DNA from 4 places in the Streptomyces violaceoruber genome. Region 2 is predicted to be linked to each of the others. Evidence: riboswitches for the same ligand, from Rfam matches in the RefSeq annotation. Region 2 holds a riboswitch; each other region holds the start of a gene.
What was found. Region 2 has a riboswitch for cyclic di-AMP ahead of R2E43_RS14545 (C40 family peptidase). Riboswitches for the same ligand answer to the same signal wherever they lie in the genome.

Region 1 (5,545 bases), 1.1 Mb from region 2:
TGGAGGACGCGCGCGCGTTCTTCCGCACCTACTACGCGCCGAACAACGCGGTGCTCTCGGTCGTCGGCGACATCGACCCCGAGCAGACGCTCGCGTGGATCGAGAAGTACTTCGGCTCCATCGCCTCGCACGACGGCAAGCAGCCGCCGCGGGACGGCGCGCTGCCCGACGTCATGGGCGGGGAACTGCGGGAGGTCGTCGAGGAGGAGGTCCCGGCCCGCGCCCTGATGGCGGCCTACCGCCTGCCGGAGGACGGCACGCGCGCGTGCGACGCGGCCGACCTGGCCCTGACCGTCCTGGGCGGCGGCGAGTCGTCCCGCCTGTACAACCGCCTCGTCCGCCGCGACCGCACCGCCGTCGCCGCCGGGTTCGGCCTGCTTCGGCTCGCCGGGGCACCCTCCCTGGGCTGGCTGGACGTGAAGACGTCCGGCGACGTGGAGGTGCCGGTCATCGAGACGGCCATCGACGAGGAGCTGGCCCGGTTCGCCGACGAGGGCCCCACGGCCGAGGAGATGGAGCGCGCCCAGGCCCAGCTGGAGCGCGAGTGGCTGGACCGCCTGGGCACGGTCGCCGGCCGCGCCGACGAACTGTGCCGGTACGCGGTCCTGTTCGGCGACCCGCAGCTCGCCCTCACCGCCGTGCAGCGCGTGCTCGAGGTGACGGCCGAGGAGGTCCAGGAGGTCGCCAAGGCCCGCCTGCGCCCCGACAACCGCGCGGTGCTCGTCTACGAGCCCACCGCCTCCGCCGACGAGACCGACGCCAGCGACGAGAACGAGGAGGCGGCCAAGTGACCGAGCTCGCCACCATGGAATTCCACGCCCAGCCGCAGGCCGGCGAGCCCAAGCCCTGGGCGTTCCCCGCTCCCGAGCGCGGCAGCCTCGACAACGGCCTCACCGTGCTGCGCTGCCACCGCCCCGGCCAGCAGGTCGTCGCCGTCGAGGTGCTCCTCGACGCCCCCCTGGACGCCGAGCCGGCCGGTCTCGACGGTGTCGCCACCATCATGGCGCGCGCCTTCTCCGAGGGCACCGACAAGCACTCCGCCGAGGACTTCGCCGCGGAGCTGGAGCGCTGCGGCGCCACCCTGGACGCGCACGCCGACCACCCCGGCGTCCGGCTGAGCCTGGAGGTGCCCGCCTCGCGCCTCGGCAAGGCACTCGGCCTGCTCGCCGACGCCCTCAGGGCGCCCGCCTTCGCGGACGGCGAGGTCGAACGACTGGTGCGCAACCGGCTCGACGAGATCCCGCACGAGCTGGCCAACCCCTCCCGGCGTGCCGCCAAGGAACTCTCCAAGGAGCTGTTCCCGGCCGACGCGCGCATGTCGCGCCCGCGCCAGGGCACCGAGGAGACGGTCGAGGCCATCGACTCGGCGGCCGTACGCGCCTTCTACGAGCGGCACGTCCGCCCCGCCACGGCCACCGCGGTGGTCGTCGGCGACCTCACCGGCGTCGACCTGGACGCGCTGCTCGCCGACACCCTGGGCGCGTGGACCGGCTCGGCCGCCGAGCCGCGTCCGGTGCCCCCGGTGACCGCCGACGACCGGGGCCGGGTCGTCATCGTGGACCGTCCCGGCGCCGTCCAGACGCAGCTGCTGATCGGCCGCACCGGCGCCGACCGGCACGACCGCGTGTGGCCCGCGCAGGTGCTCGGCACCTACTGCCTGGGCGGCACCCTCACCTCGCGCCTGGACCGCGTCCTGCGCGAGGAGAAGGGCTACACCTACGGTGTGCGGGCGTTCGGCCAGGTCCTGCGCTCCGCGCCGGACGGCACGGGCGCCGCCATGCTCGCCATCAGCGGATCCGTCGACACCCCCAACACCGGTCCCGCCCTGGAGGACCTGTGGACGGTGCTGCGCAAGCTGGCGGCGGAGGGGCTCACCGACGCCGAGCGCGACGTGGCCGTGCAGAACCTGGTGGGCGTGGCGCCGCTGAAGTACGAGACGGCGGCGGCCGTGGCGAGCACGCTGGCCGACCAGGTCGAGCAGCACCTGCCCGACGACTTCCAGGCCACGCTCTACCGTCAACTGGCCGCCACGGGCACCGTGGAGGCCACCGCGGCGGTCGTGAACGCCTTCCCGGTGGACCGTCTCGTGACGGTCCTCGTCGGCGACGCGGCGCAGATCAAGGAGCCCGTCGAGGCCCTCGGCATCGGCGAAGTCACCGTGGTGGCGGCCGAGTAGCGGCACGCGCGCGCGGCGGCCCCGGTGACCGGTGTGTCACCGGGGCCGCCGTTTGTCCGGATTGGGGGAGTGGTTGCCCGTCTGCCCTGTGGCGTGCGCTACAAAAAGCCTGTTGCGTTTGAGGATTGAACGCAGCCGCGTTTAGCGTCGTCCGGGCTGTTCGTCAGGCAGTGCGCCGCACCCGCGGCACCGGACAGCCATCGCCGAGTCCCCGTACGGCGCGAGCCAGGGGAGCCGGGGACCCATCGCAGTCCCTGGGGTGAATCGGACGCCCGCGCGCACCGCGAGGGGGTCCGTAGGAGACCTTCCACCTCCGAACCCGTCAGCTAACCCGGTAGGCGAGAGGGAAGGAAAGGACAAGCCTCTACATGGCGTTCACGCGCGCCACCGGGAAGCACCGCCGTCCCGGCCGGGTGCACCGCACCACCGTCCGCGCGGCGGGAGTCGCGGCACTCGCCACCACCGGTGTGGTCGGCACCCTCGCGGCTCCGGCGCTCGCCGCCGAGCCCGAGGCGGAACAGACCGGGCTCACCCCGGTCGTCACCATCGGCGACTCCATAGCCGACGAGATCGACGCCCAGGCCCTCGCCCAGAAGCAGGCGGCCGCGGACGCCGCCGCCCGCGAGGCGGCTCGGGAGGCGGCCCGCGAGCGGGCGGCCGAGGCGGCCAAGGAGGCGCGCGAGGCCAAGGAGCGCGCCGCGCGGGAGGCGGAGCGCGAGCGCCTCAACACCTTCGTCGCACCGATCACCGCCTCGTACGTCTCGACCGCCTACCAGGCCGGCAGCTCCCTGTGGTCCTCGGGCAGCCACACCGGCATCGACTTCCACGCCTCCAGCGGCACGTCCGTGCACTCCGTGGGTGTCGGCACCGTCGTCGAGGCCGGCTGGGGCGGCGCGTACGGCAACCAGGTCGTGATCAGGATGCACGACGGCACGTACACCCAGTACGGGCACCTGTCGTCCATCGGCGTCTCGGTCGGCCAGTCGGTCGAGCCCGGCCAGCAGATCGGCGTCTCGGGTGCCACCGGCAACGTCACCGGACCGCACCTGCACTTCGAGGCCCGTACGAGCCCCGAGTACGGCTCGGACATGGACCCCGTCGCCTATCTCCGCTCCCACGGAGTGAACGTCTGACGAAAAAGCCCCGGCTTCCCGGGTCGGGGCTTTTTGTATTCCATGCCGGCTTGATTGGCCTAGAGTCGCTGAAAGCGCGTCCATCGTCGACGTTTCTGGGGATCAAGGCGGAGGTCGGTCATGCGTATTCCGGCACATTCGGTGTGCACGGCGATTCGGGACGACATCGTGACCGGCGTCCACGGGCGCGGGAGCCGGCTCACCGAGGAGCTCCTCGCCCGCCGCTACGGCGTCTCCCGCGTCCCCGTCCGAGAGGCCCTGCGCACGCTGGAGGCGGAGGGCTTCGTGGTCACCCGGCGGCACGCGGGCGCGTGCGTCGCGGAACCGACCCGGCGGGAGGCCGCCGATCTGCTGGAGACCCGCACGCTCCTCGAGCCGCTCGGTGCCTCCCGGGCCGCGCGGCGGCGCACCGACGCCCACCTCAAGGTGCTGCGCGGCCTGGTCAGGCTGGGGCAGGAACGGGCCGGGCGGGGCACCGTGGACGAGCTGCGCTCCCTGGGCGGCTGGTTCCACGAGACCCTCGCCAGGGCGGCGGACAGCCCCTCCCTGACCGCGCTGCTGACCCAGCTCCGCCACAAGATCGCCTGGATGTACGTCGTGGAGGCACCGGTCGGACCGGTGGAGCACTGGGCGGAGCACGCGGCGATCGCCGACGCCGTGGCCCGGGGCGACGCCGAACGCGCGCGGGCGCTCATGACCCGGCACATCGAGCGGTCGGCGCCCGGGTACCGGCTCCGGTTCGCCGCCGGCGGCGCGGCGACGGAGCGTGTGAGGAATACGCAACATTCCGTAAACACCGCGAGCCCGCTCCGGTAACACAGGTTCCGTATACAAAGGCGGGGGAATTCCGGCGGCTATTTCTGCCGCCCCGAATGTGTGGAAGCGGAAGCGGAAGCGGAAGCGGAAAAGGCGAAAGGCCCGTCCGGTGGTCCCGGCGGGCCTTTCGGTGCTGCTGTCCCGTCCGTCAGACGGTCTCGGGAAGCTCCTCGAGCCCCTCGGCGACCAGCTTCGCCAGCCGCTCCAGGGCCGCCTCCGCGCCCTCGGCGTCGGAGGCGAGGACGATCTCCTCGCCCCCCTGGGCGCCGAGGCCGAGGACGGCCAGCATGGAGGCCGCGTTGACGGGGGAGCCGTCGGCCTTGGCGATCGTCACCGGGACGCCTGTGGCCGTGGCGGCTCGGACGAAGATGGAGGCGGGGCGGGCGTGGAGACCCTCGGCCCAGCCGACGTTGACGCGGCGCTCAGCCATGTGATGCTGCCCTTCAGGTGTTCAGAGGCGTTGAAGTTGTCTAGACCAGTCTTGTCTAGACCAGTTTCCCACATCGTGAAGCAAGCCGGGACGACCACGTTGCGCCGCCCCGTACGGGTCCCGGACCGCGGCCTCGGTCCGGACCTCCGTCCCCCACAGACTGCCCCGCGCCGTTGTCGTACGCGAGCCGTACTCTGGGGCCCATGCAGACCTCGTCGGACCGGCACGAGTACCCCGCCCACTGGGAAGCCGACGTGGTGCTGCGCGACGGCGGCACCGCGCGCGTCCGCCCCATCACCGTTGACGACGCCGAGCGCCTGGTCAGCTTCTACGAGCAGGTTTCCGACGAGTCGAAGTACTACCGCTTCTTCGCGCCGTACCCTCGCCTGTCCGCCAAGGACGTCCACCGCTTCACGCACCACGACTTTGTGGACCGGGTGGGACTCGCGGCCACCATCGGCGGCGAGTTCATCGCCACCGTACGCTACGACCGGATCGGGGCCGGCGGAACACCCGCCACCGCACCGGCCGACGAGGCCGAGGTCGCCTTCCTCGTCCAGGACGCCCACCAGGGACGCGGCGTCGCCTCCGCCCTCCTGGAGCACATCGCCGCCGTCGCCCGCGAGCGGGGCATCCGCCGCTTCGCCGCCGAGGTGCTGCCCGCCAACAACAAGATGATCAAAGTCTTCATGGACGCCGGGTACACCCAGAAGCGAAGCTTCGAGGACGGGGTGGTCCGCCTGGAGTTCGATCTCGAACCCACCGACCGCTCGCTGGCCGTGCAGTACGCGCGCGAGCACCGCGCGGAGGCCCGTTCCGTGCAGCGGCTGCTGCAGCCCGGCTCGGTCGCGGTCGTCGGCGCCGGCCGCACCCCGGGCGGCGTCGGCCGCAGCATCCTCGGCAACATCCGGGACGCCGGCTACACGGGGCGCCTGTACGCCGTGAACAGGGCCTTCCCCGAGGACATGAAAGAACTCGACGGGGTTCCGG
Region 2 (5,545 bases):
TCCGGTCCGTTCCGGCTGCCTGGGCCAGGACGCTAGGCGCGTCGGTAACGGTCCGGTGACGGGATGCGCGGAAGTGGCGGCAGCGGATCGGGCGGCGACCGCATCTGATCGGTACGCCCTCCGAGGCCCGGCGTCTTCACGCAGGGTGATGACCGATATGCCGGACCGGGGGCGGGTGGGGGACGTGAGCTGTTATGGGAGCGCCGGGGCGGGCCGGTGTCCGGGCGTGTCGGGTCCCTCATTAGGCTCCGGCCTCATGGACGTACTCATCCACCTCTTCGTCGGCCTGCACATCATCGGTATCGCCTCGCTCCTCGGGGGCTTCCTGACCCAGATGAAGGCGATGGGCCAGGGCGCGGCCCGGTTCACCCCCGCGATGCTGCACGGCGCGCTGACGATGCTGGTCACCGGTGCCGTCCTGGTCGGTCTCAACCAGGCCCAGGACTACTCCGTCGACAACGTCAAGATCGGCGTGAAGCTCGCCGTACTGATCGTGATCCTCGGCCTGGTCTACGTGAAGCGCGACGAGGAGAAGGTGGAGAAGCCGCTGTTCGGCCTGGTGGGCGCGCTGACCCTGGCCAACATCTTCATCGCGGTGCTGTGGACCTGACGGCCGGTCCCGGGTCCGCGTCCGCGGACCGCAGCCCGGAGCGGGCCCGGAGGACCGCTCCCGTCGCGACCGCCAGCCACCCGGCCACCGCGATCCACAGCAGCGCCCGGCCGGGCGCGTCCAGCCACGGGACGTCGAGGACGGCGGCCACCGACAGGGTCGCCGCCGCCGTCATGCCGAGCGGGAAGACGGTCGACCAGCGGCGCACGTCGTAGCGCAGGCGGGGCCAGGCGATCTCGGCGGCCAGGAGCACGGCGTACCAGGCGAGGTCGAGCGTGAGCAGCAAGACGGTCACGTCGTGCAGGACGGCCTGGTCGTCGGCGTTCCACAGGTACATGCCGGTCCCGGCCGCCGCGAGCAGCTTGGCACCGGCGAGCGCGGAGATGGCGAGCGCGCCGCCCGCCACCCAGTGGTCCCCGGAACCCCGGGCCACCTGCCGCAGGTCGAAGCGGAACAGCGCGATCAGGTAGAGCACGATCCCCAGCCAGAACGGCACCAGCGCCACGTGCGCCAGCCACGGCGTCGAGGTGGCCGCGGCCAGCGTGGCGGCGAGCACGGTGAGCCCCTCCGTGGCCACGCAGCCCAGGAACACCGCCCCGGGCATCCTCCGCCCCCAGTGCTGCACCACCAGGAACAGCAGCCACGGCCACAGCAGGGACGCAAGCGCCAGCAGCACCGCCGCCAGGAGCGTCCAGCCGAGCAGCGAGAACCGCGTGCCGAGCACGGTCGTCGCGGCGACGGCGGTGAGTGCCCCCGGCGTCCCCGCCCGCTTCACCCACTGGGCGTGGTCGGCCAGCAGCAGGTAGACGAAGTTCGCCGCCAGTATCAGCCAGGCGGCGCAGGCCAGGGCGAGGGTGATCCGCGACAGGACCTCGCGGCCCGTCAGATGGAGGGCGACCGACACGATGCCGGTCGCCATCACCGCGGCCCCGGCCGCCGGTGGACGCTGCGCCCACCAGGTGCGCAGCGCGGAGGGATGGGTGGCCGATGACATGCGCCCGATGCTAAGTACCTCGCCGATCAGGCCGGGCGCACCACGCTGTAGATCGAGGACTCGCCGTCGTAGAAGATCGACTCCTCGCGGACGTACGCGCCCGGCTTCGGGGCGTGGATCATCATGCCGTCGCCGATGTACAGGCCGACGTGGCTGATGTCGTCGTAGAAGAAGACCAGGTCACCGGGTTGCGCCTGGGAGACGGAGACGGTCGTCCCGGCGTTGACCTGGTCGTAGGTGACGCGCGGCAGCGTCACGCCGGCGGCCTTCCAGGCGGCCTGGGTGAGGCCCGAGCAGTCGTAGGAGCCGGGGCCCGTGGCGCCCCAGACGTACGGCTTGCCGATCTGGGCGCGGGCGAAGGCGATCGCCTTCTCGGCCTTGGTGCCGGTCGAGGTGCCCGGCGTCGACGAGCCCGAGGAGTCCGACGAACCGGTGCCGCCGGAGGTCCCCGAGGATCCGGAGCCGCTCTCCTGCTGCTGTGCGGCCTCCTCCCGCCGCTTGCGCTCCGCGTCCTCCTGCGCCGCCTGCTGCTTCGCCAGCTCGGCGGCCTTGCGCTCGGCCTCCTCCTGCTTCTTCCTCTCGATCGCCGCGAGCCGGGCCTTCTCCTCGGCGGTCAGTTCCGAAAGCAGCTCCCGCGCGGTGGCGAGCTTCTTCTGGACGGTCGACTTGGCCGTCTTCAGGTCGGTCTGCGAGTCGGTGAGCGTTTCGAGGCTCTCGGTGGCCTCCCGGCGCTTCTTCATCGTCTCGGACTGCTGGGTGACGTAGTCGTCGACGGCGGTCTTCTGCCGGCCGGTGAGCCGGTTCATCAGCTGGTTCTGGTCGAAGTAGTCCTGCGGCGAGTCCGCGAGCAGCAGCGTCGCGGTCTCCGGGACCGAGGCGCCCGTGCGGTACTGGGCGGAGGCGAAGGAACCCAGCTCCTCGCGCGCGTCGTTGAGCTTCTGGGTGCGCTGGGCGACGTCGTCGAGGAGGGTGTCGACCTTCTTGCGCTGCTTGGTGGTCTTCTCCTTGGCCGCGTTGTACTTCTCGGTCGCCGACCCGGCCTGGCGGTACAGGTCGTCGACCTTCTTCTCGACCTCCTCCAGGGTCGGCCGGTCGTCCGACGGCGTGGCGTTCGCCGTCTGGGACAGCAGGGCGACGGAGGTGAGGGCCGCGGTGGCGAGGGCCGGGGTCCGGATGCCCGCGACGCGGGGACCGGTGGGACGCGACTTGCGGTGCGACGCCAAGGAGGCGACTCCTTCCAGTGCTCCGCCTACCGGGTTAGCTGTCGGGTTCGGGCGGTGTGGCGCGGAAGGTTTGCCCTACGGCGGACCGTCCTCGCGTCGAGGGCGGTGAGGCCGATTCACCCCAAAGTTCTCGGTTGGGTCCCCGGCTCCGGTGCCGTGCGGGCAGGCCGGACTCGGCGGAGGCCGCGCGGCCCGGCGAGGTTCGCCGGAGGGGGTCGAGCGGCCTGCCCCGCACCGTAGCCAACTCGTGTGGCCGCTGTGAAGGTTGGTGGGTGATATGCCCGATACATTTTCGTGACCTTTCGTTCGGGTGCCTCCGGGGTGGTCGCGGGCGTCACTCTTCGTGGTTCCGCTGGTCGCAGGGCGTGTCCACGCCGGGGATGGTGGGCATTTTCCGGGGTGGCACCGGGTTGTCGGTGGGGCGCCCTAGACTCGGAGAGCGATGAGCAACCTCTTTGACGACAGCTTCCTGGCGAGCCTCCAGACCCCCCGGGGTCACGAGGAGGAACCCCCGCCGCCGCCCGAGGACGATCACGGACCGGAGCCGGTTCCGCACGATCTGTTCGGCGGGAAGTTCGACGCGCCCCCGCAGCGGGACACCCACTACCGGGACGGCGCCCCGCGGCCCGCCCTGGACGCCGCCGCGCTCCTGGAGGGGCTGAACGAGAACCAGCGGGCCGCCGTCGTCCACTCCGGCTCCCCGCTGCTCATCGTGGCCGGCGCCGGCTCCGGCAAGACCCGCGTCCTCACCCACCGCATCGCCCACCTGCTGGCCGAGCGGAACGTCCACCCGGGCCAGATCCTCGCGATCACCTTCACCAACAAGGCCGCGGGCGAGATGAAGGAGCGCGTCGAGCAGCTCGTCGGCCCGCGCGCCAACGCGATGTGGGTGATGACCTTCCACAGCGCGTGTGTGCGCATCCTGCGCCGCGAGTCGAAGAAGCTCGGCTTCACCTCGTCGTTCTCGATCTACGACGCCGCCGACTCCAAGCGGCTCATGGCGCTGGTCTGCCGCGACCTGGACCTGGACCCCAAGCGCTTCCCGCCCAAGTCCTTCAGCGCGAAGATCAGCAACCTGAAGAACGAGCTGATCGACGAGGAGGACTTCGCCGCCCAGGCCGCCGACGGTTTCGAGAAGACCCTCGCCCAGGCCTACGCCATGTACCAGTCGCGGCTGCGCGAGGCCAACGCCCTCGACTTCGACGACCTGATCATGACGACGGTCAACCTGCTGCGCGCCTTCCCGGACGTCGCCGAGCACTACCGCCGCCGCTTCCGGCACGTCCTGGTCGACGAGTACCAGGACACCAACCACGCCCAGTACGCCCTGGTGCGCGAGCTGGTCGGCGTGCCCTCGGAGCACCCCGTCGACGTGCCGCCGGAGGCCGAGGTGCCGCCCGCCGAGCTGTGCGTGGTGGGCGACGCCGACCAGTCGATCTACGCCTTCCGCGGCGCCACCATCCGCAACATCCTCCAGTTCGAGGAGGACTACCCGGACGCGACGACGATCCTGCTGGAGCAGAACTACCGCTCCACCCAGACCATCCTCAGCGCCGCCAACGCGGTCATCGAGCGCAACGAGTCCCGCCGCCCCAAGAACCTGTGGACCAACCAGGGCAGCGGCGCGCAGATCACCGGGTACGTCGCCGACACCGAGCACGACGAGGCGCAGTTCGTCGCCGACGAGATAGACCGCCTCACCGACGCGGGCGAGGCCAAGGCCGGCGACGTCGCCGTCTTCTACCGGACCAACGCCCAGTCCCGTGTCTTCGAAGAGGTCTTCATCCGCACCGGCCTGCCCTACAAGGTCGTCGGCGGCGTCCGCTTCTACGAGCGCAAGGAGGTCCGGGACGTCCTGGCCTACCTGCGGGTGCTGGCCAACCCGGAGGACTCGGTGCCGCTGCGCCGCATCCTCAACGTCCCCAAGCGCGGCATCGGCGACCGCGCGGAGGCGATGATCGACGCCCTCTCCCAGCGCGAGAAGATCAGCTTCCCGCAGGCGCTCAGGCGCGTCGACGAGGCGTACGGCATGGCCGCGCGCTCCGCGAACGCCGTCAAGCGGTTCAACACGCTCATGGAGGACCTGCGCACGATCGTCGAGTCCGGCGCCGGACCGGCGACCGTCCTGGAGGCCATCCTCGAACGCACCGGCTACCTCGCCGAGTTGCAGGCCTCCACCGATCCCCAGGACGAGACCCGCATCGAGAACCTCCAGGAACTCGCGGCCGTCGCCCTGGAGTTCGAGCAGGAGCGGGCCGAGGGCGAGGAGGCCGGGACGCTGGCCGACTTCCTGGAGAAGGTCGCGCTCGTCGCCGACTCCGACCAGATCCCGGACGAGGAGGACGGCGACGGCGTCGTCACCCTGATGACCCTGCACACCGCCAAGGGCCTGGAGTTCCCGGTCGTCTTCCTCACCGGCATGGAGGACGGCGTCTTCCCGCACATGCGCGCCCTCGGCCAGGCCAAGGAGCTGGAGGAGGAGCGGCGGCTCGCCTACGTCGGCATCACGCGCGCCCGCGAGCGGCTCTACCTGACCCGGTCGACGCTGCGCAGCGCCTGGGGCCAGCCGTCGTACAACCCGCCCTCGCGGTTCCTGGAGGAGATCCCGGCCCCGCACCTGGAATGGAAGCGGACCGGGGCGAACGGTCCCGCGCCTTCCGCTCCGGTCTCGGGCGTGGCCGCCTCGCTGTCGTCGTCCCGGTCGCGGTCCCGGTCCTC
Region 3 (5,545 bases), 2.4 Mb from region 2:
CCGCCCCACGTCTCCTCGACGGTCTCGAAGGCCGCCGCCAGGTACTCGGCGCGCGCGTCGAACAGAGGGCTGAGCAGCTCCATGACCTCGGGGGAGTAGGCCGAGGCCGCGGAACCGCTGCGGCGCACCTTGTAGCGGCGGTGCGCGGCGTTCGACTTCAGGTAGTCCTCGACGACGGCCTCGCGCTCGACACCCAGGGCGAGCAGCGTGACGGCGATCGACAGGCCCGCGCGGTCCTTTCCGGCGGCGCAGTGCATCAGGGCCGGGACGCTGTCCTCGGCGAGCGCGTGCAGGATGCGGGAGTGCTCCGCGGTGCGCTCCGTGACGATCGCGCGGTAGGAGCCGATCATCCGGTCCGCGGCCTTGCCGTCGGCCAGGATCTCGCGCAGCTGGTCGAGGTCGCCGTCACGGACCATCTTCCAGAACTCGGCGCCGTCGGCCGGGTCGCTCAGCGGCAGGTTCACATTGCGCACGCCCGGCAGGTCGACGTCCGGGCCCTCGAGCTTCTGGTCGGCCGCGTTGCGGAAGTCGAAGATCGTGTGCAGGCCCAGCGAGGCCAGGAACGCGGCGTCCTCCCCGGTGGCGTGAGCCAGGTGACCGCTGCGGAACAGCACCCCCTGCCGCACCCGCCGCCCGTCCACGGTCGGCAGTCCGCCCACGTCCCGGAAGTTGCGCACGCCGGTCAGCTCGGGTTCGGTCGACGGGACCTGCTGCGTCACGGGGGCTCCTCCCACTCCGCCCCGCCGCCGCTGCTCGCCGGCGGGCTCCACCCGACGATACGGCATCACCCGGGCGCGAAATGGAGCCCCGAGGGATATTCCGGGCCGATTAGAGCCTTCTGTCCGAATTGGTGGCTTAATAACAACTGGCCCTGAAATGGCGGAGGGTGAAGGTGAGGCGCGTGAGCAGCGTCATATCCGTGACCGTGCGTTGCCCGTCATGTTCACGTAATTCAACTGTTTCTCAAGGGGCTTTAAGCAAAAGCGCGCGACGGAAATCGACGCAGGGTTACCGGATATTCCCGTAAAGGATCAATCGGAACACCTGCCGGGGGAACCCTTCGCTTGTCCCTGTGCGTCTTGGTCCCTTACGTTCACCACCGATCCGGACGGACGCCTAATCCTGCCGCCGACCGGAGCCCGCACTCATCGACCACCCGTACACGGCAGGAGCGGGGGACCCACAGGTAGAACTGCCTGTTCCGGTTCCCGGAACGGCTTGGGGTAAAGCCGCGCTCCGGCGCGGCCGGGCATCTCCAGCCCGCACCCGACAGCTCACCTCGCAGGCGCCGGAGAGGAATTCACCATGCCCGCGAAGGGTAAGCACCGCCGTACCAGGGCCATGCGCCTGACCCGCACCATCGCCGTCGCCGGGACCGGTGGCGCCGCGCTCGCGCTCCCGCTGATGGGTGCCGCCGCCGCCAACGCCGCTCCCGCGCACTCCGTTTCCGAGCAGGCCGTGCAGTCCGTTCCGGCGTCCGCCAAGAAGGCCGCCGCCGAGAAGAACTCCGACTCGCGCACCTACACCGTGAAGAGCGGCGACTACCTCTCGAAGATCGCCGACGAGCAGGACGTCGACGGCGGCTGGAAGAAGCTCTACGCGGACAACCGCGAGGCCGTCGGTTCCGACCCGTCGCTGATCCACCCCGGTCTCAAGCTCTCGATCGACGGCCAGGCCGCCAAGCCGTCGGCGCCGTCCTCCGCGCAGTCGCAGAAGCCCGCGCAGAAGTCCGCCGAGAAGCCTGCGGAGAAGACCGCCGCGAAGCCGGCCCAGAAGTCGACGGACGCCGAGAAGGCCTCCTCCTCGGACACCGGCAGCCAGTCCACGGGCACCACCAGCGGCTACACCTCCCCCGTCGCGGGCGGCACCGTCGGCACCCCGTACCACCAGTCCGGCAGCATGTGGTCCAGCGGCTACCACACCGGCACCGACTTCGTCGTCCCGACCGGCACCTCCCTCAAGGCCGTCGGCGCGGGCACCGTCGTCTCCGCCGGCTGGGGCGGCGCGTACGGCAACCAGGTCGTCATCCAGCTCGCCGACGGCCACTACGCCCAGTACGCCCACCTCTCCTCGCTCTCCGTCTCCACCGGTCAGTCGGTGACGGCGGGTCAGCAGGTCGGCCTCTCGGGTGCCACCGGCAACGTGACCGGCCCGCACCTGCACTTCGAGATCCGCACCACGCCGGACTACGGCTCGGACATCGACCCGCTGGCGTTCCTGCGCTCGCACGGCGTCTCCGTCTGACGACCGGTTCCGCGCGGCCCCCGCGCACCGAAGGCCGGACCCCGATCCCCGGGTCCGGCCTTCGGCGTGTCCGGACCCGGTGCGCGCGCCGTACAGGCCCCTCGCCGTATTCCGGAATTGACGAATACTTTAGGCGTGGCCTTTCTCACCGCCCGTCAATCCCTTCCTACGGTCGCGTAGGTCACATTCCAAGGTGAATCATGGGCCGATGTGGCAGACGATTCGAAGAGTGACAGCAGAGCAGTGATCGGGTCGTACGTGGCGGTGGGGGACAGCTTCACCGAGGGCGTCGGCGACCCCGGCCCCGACGGGGCGTTCGTCGGCTGGGCCGACCGGCTCGCCGTACTGCTCGCGGACCGGCGCCCCGAGGGCGACTTCACGTACACGAACCTCGCCGTGCGCGGCAGGCTCCTCGACCAGATCGTGGCGGAACAGGTCCCGCGGGTCGTCGGACTCGCGCCCGACCTCGTCTCGTTCGCGGCGGGCGGCAACGACATCATCCGGCCCGGCACCGATCCCGACGAGGTCGCCGAGCGGTTCGAGCTGGCGGTGGCCGCGCTGACCGCCGCGGCCGGAACCGTCCTGGTAACCACCGGGTTCGACACCCGGGGGGTACCCGTCCTCAAGCACCTGCGCGGCAAGATCGCCACGTACAACGGGCACGTCCGCGCCATCGCCGACCGCTACGGCTGCCCGGTCCTCGACCTGTGGTCGCTGCGGAGCGTCCAGGACCGCAGGGCGTGGGACGCCGACCGGCTGCACCTGTCGCCGGAGGGGCACACCCGGGTGGCGCTGCGCGCGGGGCAGGCCCTGGGCCTGCGCGTCCCGGCCGACCCTGACCAGCCCTGGCCGCCCCTGCCGCCGCGCGGCACGCTCGACGTCCGGCGCGACGACGTGCACTGGGCGCGCGAGTACCTGGTGCCGTGGATCGGGCGCCGGCTGCGGGGCGAGTCGTCGGGCGACCACGTGACGGCCAAGGGGACGCTGTCGCCGGACGCCATCAAGACGCGGATCGCCGCGGTGGCCTGACGCGGAGGCCGGTGCGGTCCCGGCGCACCGGCGGGCCGGCGTCCCGAGGGGCCGGTATCCCGAGGGGCCGGTGTCCGGGACGGGCCGGCGTCCGGACGGGCGCTAGCGCCGCGTCGGTGTCAACGCCGCCCGCTCCAGGCCCAGTTCCCGGGCCAGGGCGTCGTCCACCCACTCCTGCGCCCGGGCCCGCGACACCGTGCCCGTGTACGAGGTGAGCTGCACCGCCAGCCCGTCCAGCAACGCCGTCAGCCGCAGGGCCGCGGCGTCCGGCTCGGCGCAGGAGAACTCACCGGCGGCCACGCCCTCGGCGATGACCTCGGCGATCGCCGCCTTCCACTGGCGGTCCAGCTCGCGGGTGACCTCCCGCAGCGCGGGCTCGCGCGGCGCCGCCGCCCAGCCCTCGATCCACAGCCGCCAGCCCTTGGCCGGCCCGGTCGGCGCGTACCACCGCACGGCCGCCCGCAGCCGGCGCAGCGCCGACGTGCGACGGGCGAGCAGCCCCCGCAGCTGGGCGAGGTCGTCCTCGGCGGCACGCGTGAACGCGGCGGCGACCAGGCGCTCCTTCGTGGAGAAGTGGTAGAGCACCAGGGCGTTGCTGACGCCGAGCGCCGCGGCCACGTCGGCGATCCGCAACGCCGCCACGCCCCGCGCCGATATCTGCTCGATGGCGGCGCCCAGCAGCTCCTCGCGCCGCTCCGCCACGCTCAACCGCACTCTCCCCACGCACGTCACCCTATACAGGCGCCACGACGTGCGCCGACGCCCTGCCCGGTCGCTGCGGACCGGGGAACACGGATGTCACATCCGTCGTTCGAGGTGGCGTAGGACGAGACGACCATAATGAGAGCCTGAACCACTCCACCTGGAGGTACCGTGGCCGCTTTCCGTTCCCCGAGTCCCGGGTTCAGCGTGCCCCGGCCCGCGGCCTTCGGCGCCGACCCGAGCGGTGAGCGCATGGCGCGCATCCGCAGATCGCCGCACTTCCGCGACGGCGTCTTCCAGAACCCCGGAGGCACGGCACGGACCCGGCCCTCCGGATCGGCCGCCGAATTCGCCAAGATCTACTTCAACAAGGAGGCGCGGCTGCGCCGGTCCCCGCAGGGACCGGTCCCGGTACACGCCACCACCCTGGCCGACCTCGCCCGGCCGCCCGCCACCGGGCTCCGGCTGACCTGGATGGGCCACTCCAGCGTGCTCGCCGAGATCGACGGGCAGCGCGTGCTCTTCGACCCGGTGTGGGGCGAGCGCTGCTCCCCCTTCCCCTTCGCCGGCCCCAAGCGCCTGCATCCGGTCCCGCTGCCACTGGCCGCCCTGGGCCCGGTCGACGTGGTCGTCATCTCCCACGACCACTACGACCACCTGGACATGCCCACCATCAAGGCACTGGCCGGCACGGACACCGTGTTCGCCGTGCCGCTCGGCGTCGGCGGCCACCTCGAACACTGGGGTGTCTCCCCCGACCGGCTGCGCGAGCTGGACTGGCACGAGTCGACGCGCGTCGGCGGCCTCACCCTCACCGCCACCCCGGCCCGGCACTTCTGCGGGCGCGGGCTGCGCAACACCCAGCACACCCTCTGGGCGTCCTGGGTCGTCGCCGGTGCCGAGCACCGCGTGTACCACAGCGGTGACACCGGCTACTTCGACGGATTCCGCGACATCGGCGCCGCGCACGGCCCCTTCGACGCCACGATGATCCAGCTCGGGGCGTACGCCGAGTTCTGGCCGGACATCCACATGACGCCCGAGGAGGGCGTCCGTGCCCACCTCGACCTCCAGGGCGGCGGTCCGCACGGCGCCCTGCTGCCGATCCACTGGGGCACCTTCAACCTGGCGCCGCACGCGTGGGCGGAGCCGGGGGAGTGGACGAAGGACGCGGCCGAGGAGGCCGGTCAGCCGGTGGCGTTCCCGCGGCCGGGGGAGCCGTTCGAGCCGGCGGGGGAGCTGCCGGGGGAGGCGTGGTGGCGGGCGGTCTCCCAGCCGATCGCCCACCCGTGGCGGCGCCTCGAGACCGCTCGCAGTGCGGCCGGGAAGAGCAGGAGCGAGCTCGGGCTCGCGGGCGAGGGCTGACACCGGCCGGGGACGAGCCGGGGAGATGCTCCGGCGCTGGAGTGTCTCCCGGAGCGTGTTACGGAGAAGGACCAAGCTGCCGCCTACCGCCCCTCCGCGTCGCCGCCGGGTCGGGGCGGACCTGGTTGCCCGCCGGGTTCAGCCGCGCGGGAACGCGGCCCATTCGCTGATGGCGAAGCCGTCACCGTCCTGCCGGACTTCGGCG
Region 4 (5,545 bases), 1.7 Mb from region 2:
GCTGCTGACCCGGCTGCCGGACCTCCGCCTCGCCGCTGACCCGGCCGAACTCCGGTGGCGCGGCGGCCTCATCATGCGAGGTCTGCGCACCTTGCCCGTCTCGTTCACACCGCCCGCGTCATCGGCCGGCAACGGTCCGTCGCCGACGCAAAAGTGACACGCGCTCAACTCTGTGATCTTCACGTGATCTGCGCGGCATGAACTTGTGACAAGCGATGATCTCCCTATACGTTCACGGATCAACGTGGTGTCGAGCGTCAACCGCCGCGTGGTCCCCGTCGTCTTGTGAAAGGTCGTCGCATGCTCTCCGGGAACGGTCGTCACCGCCGCCCCCGCCAGGCACCCGCACTGGTCGTCGCCGCCGGAGTGACCGGCTCCGCCATCGCGATCCCGCTGCTCGGCGCCACCGGCGCCCACGCGGCCGACTCCACGAACTGGGACCAGGTCGCCGAGTGCGAGACCGGCGGCGCCTGGAGCCAGAACAGCGGCAACGGGTACTACGGCGGCCTGCAGCTGTCCCAGGATGCCTGGGAGCAGTACGGCGGTCTGGACTACGCTCCCAGCGCCGACCAGGCCAGTCGCTCCCAGCAGATAAGAATCGCCGAGAAGATACACGCGTCGCAGGGCATCGCCGCCTGGCCGACCTGCGGTCTGCTCGCCGGCCTGGGCAACGGCTCCGGGGGCACGGGCGACGGCTCCGGCGCGGCCGGTGACGGGGCGTCGGAAGGTTCGGACGCCTCGGGGGAGCAGGACACCACCAAGTCGTCCGAATCGCCCGCGACCACCGAAACGCCCGAGTCGTCCCAGTCATCCGAGTCGTCCGGCTCGTCCGAGACGCCGGAGTCGACGTCCGGAGCATCCTCTTCGTCCCCTTCGCCCTCTTCTTCGCCGTCGTCGTCTGACGCCCCGTCCGACGGTTCGAGCGGCGCGTCGGGCGACTCGTCCGACGGTGCGGGCCAATCCGCCAAGCCGGACACTTCCACCGAATCCGACCCCTCCGGCAGTGCCGAACCGCAGGGCACCGAGGGCTCGTCCGGCTCCGGCAAGCACCGCGGCGGCAGCGCGGACGAGGGTGCGACGGGAGAGGGCCGTACGGACCCGGCGTCGGGCCGCCACGCCTCGCGCGACGGTGGCGAGCGAGAGGCCGGGGACGGGCGTTACGTCGTCCGCACCGGCGACAGTCTCTGGGCCATCGCCGACTCCCTTGACGTCGACGGCGGGTGGCACGCGCTCTACGCCGACAACGAGACCGTCGTCGGTGCCGACCCCGACCACATCCTGCCCGGTCAGACGCTCACGGTCACGGGCGAATCGGGCGAAAAGTAGAGGGAGTTCGCGTCACGGTTAGAGACCGTATGTCCCTTTTGGATCTCGTGAGAGATAGGTCTCAGAAGCCGTGATCGTCTTTGAAAATCCGCGGAGCGCGTGTCTACGGTCATGACCGCTCGCCACCGCGGGCCCCGACAGCCGCAACGCCGAATCCTGCCAGCGGCCGTACGGGAACAGTCGTCGCGTCAAGCGCCGAAGGCAGGAGCGGGGGACCCAAGGTAAGTGCCGCACCGGGCAGTTGAGCCGGAGCGGCTAGGGGTGGAGCCGAGTTCCGCGAGGAACCCGGCCGGGCAACTCAACCGGCCCGAACCCGACAGCTCACCTCGCAGGCGTCGGTGAGGGGATCAACCATGCTGTTTTCCGGCAAGGGCAAGCACCGTCGTCCGTCCAAGGCCACCCGTGTCATCGCCGTCGCCGGCGTCACCGGTGCCGCCGTCGCCGCCCCGCTGATGGCGGCCGGCAACGCCTCCGCCGCCACCGCGTCCGAGTGGGACGCCGTTGCCCAGTGCGAGTCCGGCGGCAACTGGTCCATCAACACCGGCAACGGTTACTACGGCGGTCTGCAGTTCTCCGCCTCCACCTGGGCCGCCTACGGCGGTACCCAGTACGCCTCCACCGCCGACCAGGCGAGCAAGTCCCAGCAGATCCAGATCGCCGAGAAGGTGCTCGCGGGCCAGGGCAAGGGTGCCTGGCCGGTCTGCGGCACCGGCCTGTCGGGCGCCGCCTACACCGGTGGCGGCTCCGAGGGCAGCGGCTCCGGCAGCTCCGAGGGCTCGCAGAGCCAGAGCAGCGGCTCCACCGCCGAGCGCTCCACCGAGCAGAAGGCCTCCCGCTCCGCCGAGCGCCCGGCCGCCGAGCCGAAGGCCGAGAAGCCCGCCGCGAAGAAGAAGACCGTCACCACCCCGACCGGCAAGAAGGTCGAGAAGGGCGACGGCGAGTACAAGGTCGTCAAGGGCGACACCCTCAGCTCGATCGCCGAGGAGCACGACGTCAAGGGCGGCTGGGCGAAGCTGTTCAAGCTGAACGACGACATCGTCGACGACGCCGACCTGATCTACCCGGGCCAGCAGCTGCACCTGAAGTAAGCGGCGGCGGTCCCGTGACTCCCGCCCCGGTGCGTGTTCCCCCGTACGCACCGGGGCGGGACTTTTCATGTTCCGCCTTTGTTCCGTTCGGAAACAATTTACTCTCGGTTCTGTCCAGCGGGTGGGCGATCGGCTGGCCGATCGCCCGGAGCCGGTTAGGCTCGGTCCCGCAGAGCCGTCGCGGTCCCGCGGGACCGCGGCAGACCGAAGCGCCACCGTGAAGCGTCACAGTGAAGCGTCACATTGAAGAAGGAGATGCTCGTGCCGTCCATCGACGTCGTCGTAGCCCGGGAAATCCTGGACTCCCGAGGCAACCCCACGGTCGAGGTCGAGGTCGGCCTCGACGACGGCAGCACGGGTCGTGCCGCCGTTCCGTCCGGCGCCTCCACCGGTGCCTTCGAGGCCATCGAGCTGCGTGACGGCGACCCGAGCCGTTACCTCGGCAAGGGCGTCGAGAAGGCCGTGCTGGCCGTCATCGAGCAGATCGGCCCGGAGCTGGTCGGCTACGACGCCACCGAGCAGCGCCTGATCGACCAGGCCATGTTCGACCTGGACGCCACCGACAACAAGGGCTCGCTCGGCGCCAACGCCATCCTCGGCGTCTCCCTCGCCGTCGCCCACGCCGCCTCCGAGGCCAGCGACCTGCCGCTCTTCCGCTACCTGGGCGGCCCGAACGCGCACCTGCTGCCGGTGCCGATGATGAACATCCTGAACGGCGGCTCGCACGCCGACTCCAACGTGGACATCCAGGAGTTCATGATCGCCCCGATCGGCGCGGAGTCCTTCTCCGAGGCGCTGCGCTGGGGCGCCGAGGTCTACCACACCCTCAAGAAGGTCCTGAAGAACAAGGGCCTGGCCACCGGCCTCGGCGACGAGGGCGGCTTCGCCCCGAACCTGGGCTCCAACCGCGAGGCCCTCGACCTCATCCTCGAGGCGATCAAGGAGGCCGGCTACACCCCCGGCGAGCAGATCGCCCTCGCGCTCGACGTCGCCGCGTCCGAGTTCTACAAGGACGGCTCCTACGCCTTCGAGGGCAAGAACCGCTCCGCCGCCGAGATGACCGAGTACTACGCCGAGCTGGTCGAGGCGTACCCGCTGGTCTCCATCGAGGACCCGCTGTTCGAGGACGACTGGGACGGCTGGAACACCATCACCGCCAAGCTCGGCGACAAGGTGCAGCTGGTCGGCGACGACCTGTTCGTCACCAACCCGGAGCGCCTGGCCCGCGGCATCGAGGAGAACTCGGCCAACGCCCTGCTCGTCAAGGTCAACCAGATCGGTTCGCTGACCGAGACTCTGGACGCCGTCGAGCTGGCCCAGCGCAACGGCTTCAAGTGCATGATGTCCCACCGCTCCGGCGAGACCGAGGACGTCACCATCGCCGACCTGGCCGTCGCCACCAACTGCGGCCAGATCAAGACCGGCGCCCCGGCCCGCTCCGAGCGCGTCGCCAAGTACAACCAGCTGCTGCGCATCGAGGAGATCCTCGACGACGCCGCGGTGTACGCCGGCCGCAGCGCCTTCCCCCGCTTCAAGGGCTGACGGCCCGGTAGAAGGCAGCGTCGTACGTACGTCCCCGTATCCGGTCCCGTACCGTGTGCGGGGACGTACGCGCGTGCACGGGAGGCGGAGACCAGATGGCCGTGAAGGACCGGGACCGTTTCTCCACCGCGACCAGGATCCGGATCATCGGGGAACAGACCGCGGCCCGGGTCTACCGCTCGCAGACCAAGCGCCAGGCCCGGCGCTCCCGGCTGACCGGCCGGGCCGCGCTGCTGGCGATGGTGCTCTGCTCGCTCGTCGTGGCGCTCGCCTACCCGATCCGGCAGTACGTCGCACAGCGCGCCGAGATCGCCGATCTCCAGCGGGAGCAGCGGGAGACCCGGCAGCGGGTCGAGGACCTGCGCGACCTCAAGGCACGCTGGCAGGACGACGCCTACGCCGAGCAGCAGGTCCGGCTGCGGCTGCACTACGTGATGCCGGGGGAGACGGGGTTCGTCGTCGTCGACCCGGAGGCGGCCGAGCAGACCCGCGCCCGGGCCGGCGCCGCCGACCGTCCCTGGTACCAGAACGTGTGGGACGGGGTCGACAAGGCCGACGCCGTCGCCCGCCGGCAGTGAACCCACCGCGCCGATCGCGCCGGCGGCTTCGTCCGCGTCGGCCGCTCCGGCAGTGACTCAACAGGAAGACCAGCAGAAGACAGTCATGCAGACTCCCCCGCCGACCACCCCGCGCACCGAGCCGACCGACGCGGACGTGGCGGCCTTCAAGCAGCAGCTCGGACGTCCGCCGCGCGGACTGCGGGCCATCGCGCACCGCTGCCCGTGCGGACAGCCCGACGTGGTGGAGACGGCGCCGCGGCTGCCCGACGGCACGCCCTTCCCCACGCTGTACTACCTGACGTGTCCGAAGGCGGCCTCCGCCATCGGCACGCTGGAGGCGAACGGCGTGATGAAGGAGATGACCGAGCGGCTGGCCACCGACCCGGAGCTGGCCGCCGCCTACCGCGCCGCGCACGAGGACTACATCCGGCGCCGCGACGAGATCGAGGAGCTGACGGGCTTCCCGAGCGCGGGCGGCATGCCGGACCGTGTGAAGTGCCTGCACGTGCTGGTCGCCCACTCGCTGGCCGCCGGCCCCGGCGTCAACCCGCTGGGCGACGAGGCGATCGCGATGCTGCCCGAGTGGTGGCGCAAGGGCCCGTGCGTGACGCCCACCGAGCAGACCGACGAGACCGACGAGACCGGCCAGGAGGACGCCCAGTGACCCGTGTCGCCGCCGTCGACTGCGGTACGAACTCCATCCGGCTGCTGGTGGCCGACGCCGACCCCGCCACGGGCGAGCTGACCGACCTGGACCGCCGCATGACCATCGTGCGGCTCGGCCAGGGCGTCGACCGCACCGGGCGGCTCGCGCCCGAGGCGCTGGAGCGGACCTTCGCCGCCTGCCGCGAGTACGCCGAGGTCGTCAAGGCGCACGGCGCGGAGCGGCTGCGCTTCGTCGCCACCTCCGCCTCCCGCGACGCGGAGAACCGGGACGACTTCGTGCGCGGTGTGCTGGACATCCTGGGCGTCGAGCCCGAGGTCATCTCGGGCGACCAGGAGGCCGAGTTCTCCTTCACCGGGGCGACG

Region 1: linked by a shared signal. The riboswitch ahead of R2E43_RS09425 (M23 family metallopeptidase) and the one ahead of R2E43_RS14545 (C40 family peptidase) in region 2 are both predicted to bind cyclic di-AMP.
Region 3: linked by a shared signal. The riboswitch ahead of R2E43_RS04580 (M23 family metallopeptidase) and the one ahead of R2E43_RS14545 (C40 family peptidase) in region 2 are both predicted to bind cyclic di-AMP.
Region 4: linked by a shared signal. The riboswitch ahead of rpfA (resuscitation-promoting factor protein RpfA) and the one ahead of R2E43_RS14545 (C40 family peptidase) in region 2 are both predicted to bind cyclic di-AMP.

Annotation. Positions count from the first base shown of each region.
Region 1 is NZ_CP137734.1:2,179,517-2,185,061, reverse strand. Features, by position in the region: gene R2E43_RS09435 (M16 family metallopeptidase) at 1-791, shown strand, start outside; gene R2E43_RS09430 (M16 family metallopeptidase) at 788-2,176, shown strand; cyclic di-AMP (ydaO/yuaA leader) riboswitch at 2,368-2,532, shown strand; gene R2E43_RS09425 (M23 family metallopeptidase) at 2,545-3,309, shown strand; gene R2E43_RS09420 (GntR family transcriptional regulator) at 3,430-4,125, shown strand; gene R2E43_RS09415 (HPr family phosphocarrier protein) at 4,274-4,555, opposite strand; gene R2E43_RS09410 (bifunctional acetate--CoA ligase family protein/GNAT family N-acetyltransferase) at 4,759-5,545, shown strand, end outside.
Region 2 is NZ_CP137734.1:3,326,528-3,332,072, reverse strand. Features, by position in the region: gene R2E43_RS14555 (hypothetical protein) at 257-610, shown strand; gene R2E43_RS14550 (tellurite resistance/C4-dicarboxylate transporter family protein) at 588-1,604, opposite strand; gene R2E43_RS14545 (C40 family peptidase) at 1,631-2,827, opposite strand; cyclic di-AMP (ydaO/yuaA leader) riboswitch at 2,834-3,016, opposite strand; gene pcrA (DNA helicase PcrA) at 3,270-5,545, shown strand, end outside.
Region 3 is NZ_CP137734.1:967,184-972,728, reverse strand. Features, by position in the region: gene R2E43_RS04585 (tyrosine-protein phosphatase) at 1-719, opposite strand, end outside; cyclic di-AMP (ydaO/yuaA leader) riboswitch at 1,144-1,303, shown strand; gene R2E43_RS04580 (M23 family metallopeptidase) at 1,306-2,244, shown strand; gene R2E43_RS04575 (SGNH/GDSL hydrolase family protein) at 2,488-3,273, shown strand; gene R2E43_RS04570 (TetR/AcrR family transcriptional regulator) at 3,376-3,996, opposite strand; gene R2E43_RS04565 (MBL fold metallo-hydrolase) at 4,147-5,340, shown strand; gene R2E43_RS04560 (MBL fold metallo-hydrolase) at 5,479-5,545, opposite strand, start outside.
Region 4 is NZ_CP137734.1:5,063,922-5,069,466, forward strand. Features, by position in the region: gene R2E43_RS22675 (cytochrome P450 family protein) at 1-157, shown strand, start outside; gene rpfC (resuscitation-promoting factor protein RpfC) at 301-1,326, shown strand; cyclic di-AMP (ydaO/yuaA leader) riboswitch at 1,510-1,676, shown strand; gene rpfA (resuscitation-promoting factor protein RpfA) at 1,680-2,414, shown strand; gene eno (phosphopyruvate hydratase) at 2,676-3,956, shown strand; gene divIC (cell division protein DivIC) at 4,052-4,534, shown strand; gene R2E43_RS22700 (DUF501 domain-containing protein) at 4,620-5,180, shown strand; gene R2E43_RS22705 (Ppx/GppA phosphatase family protein) at 5,177-5,545, shown strand, end outside.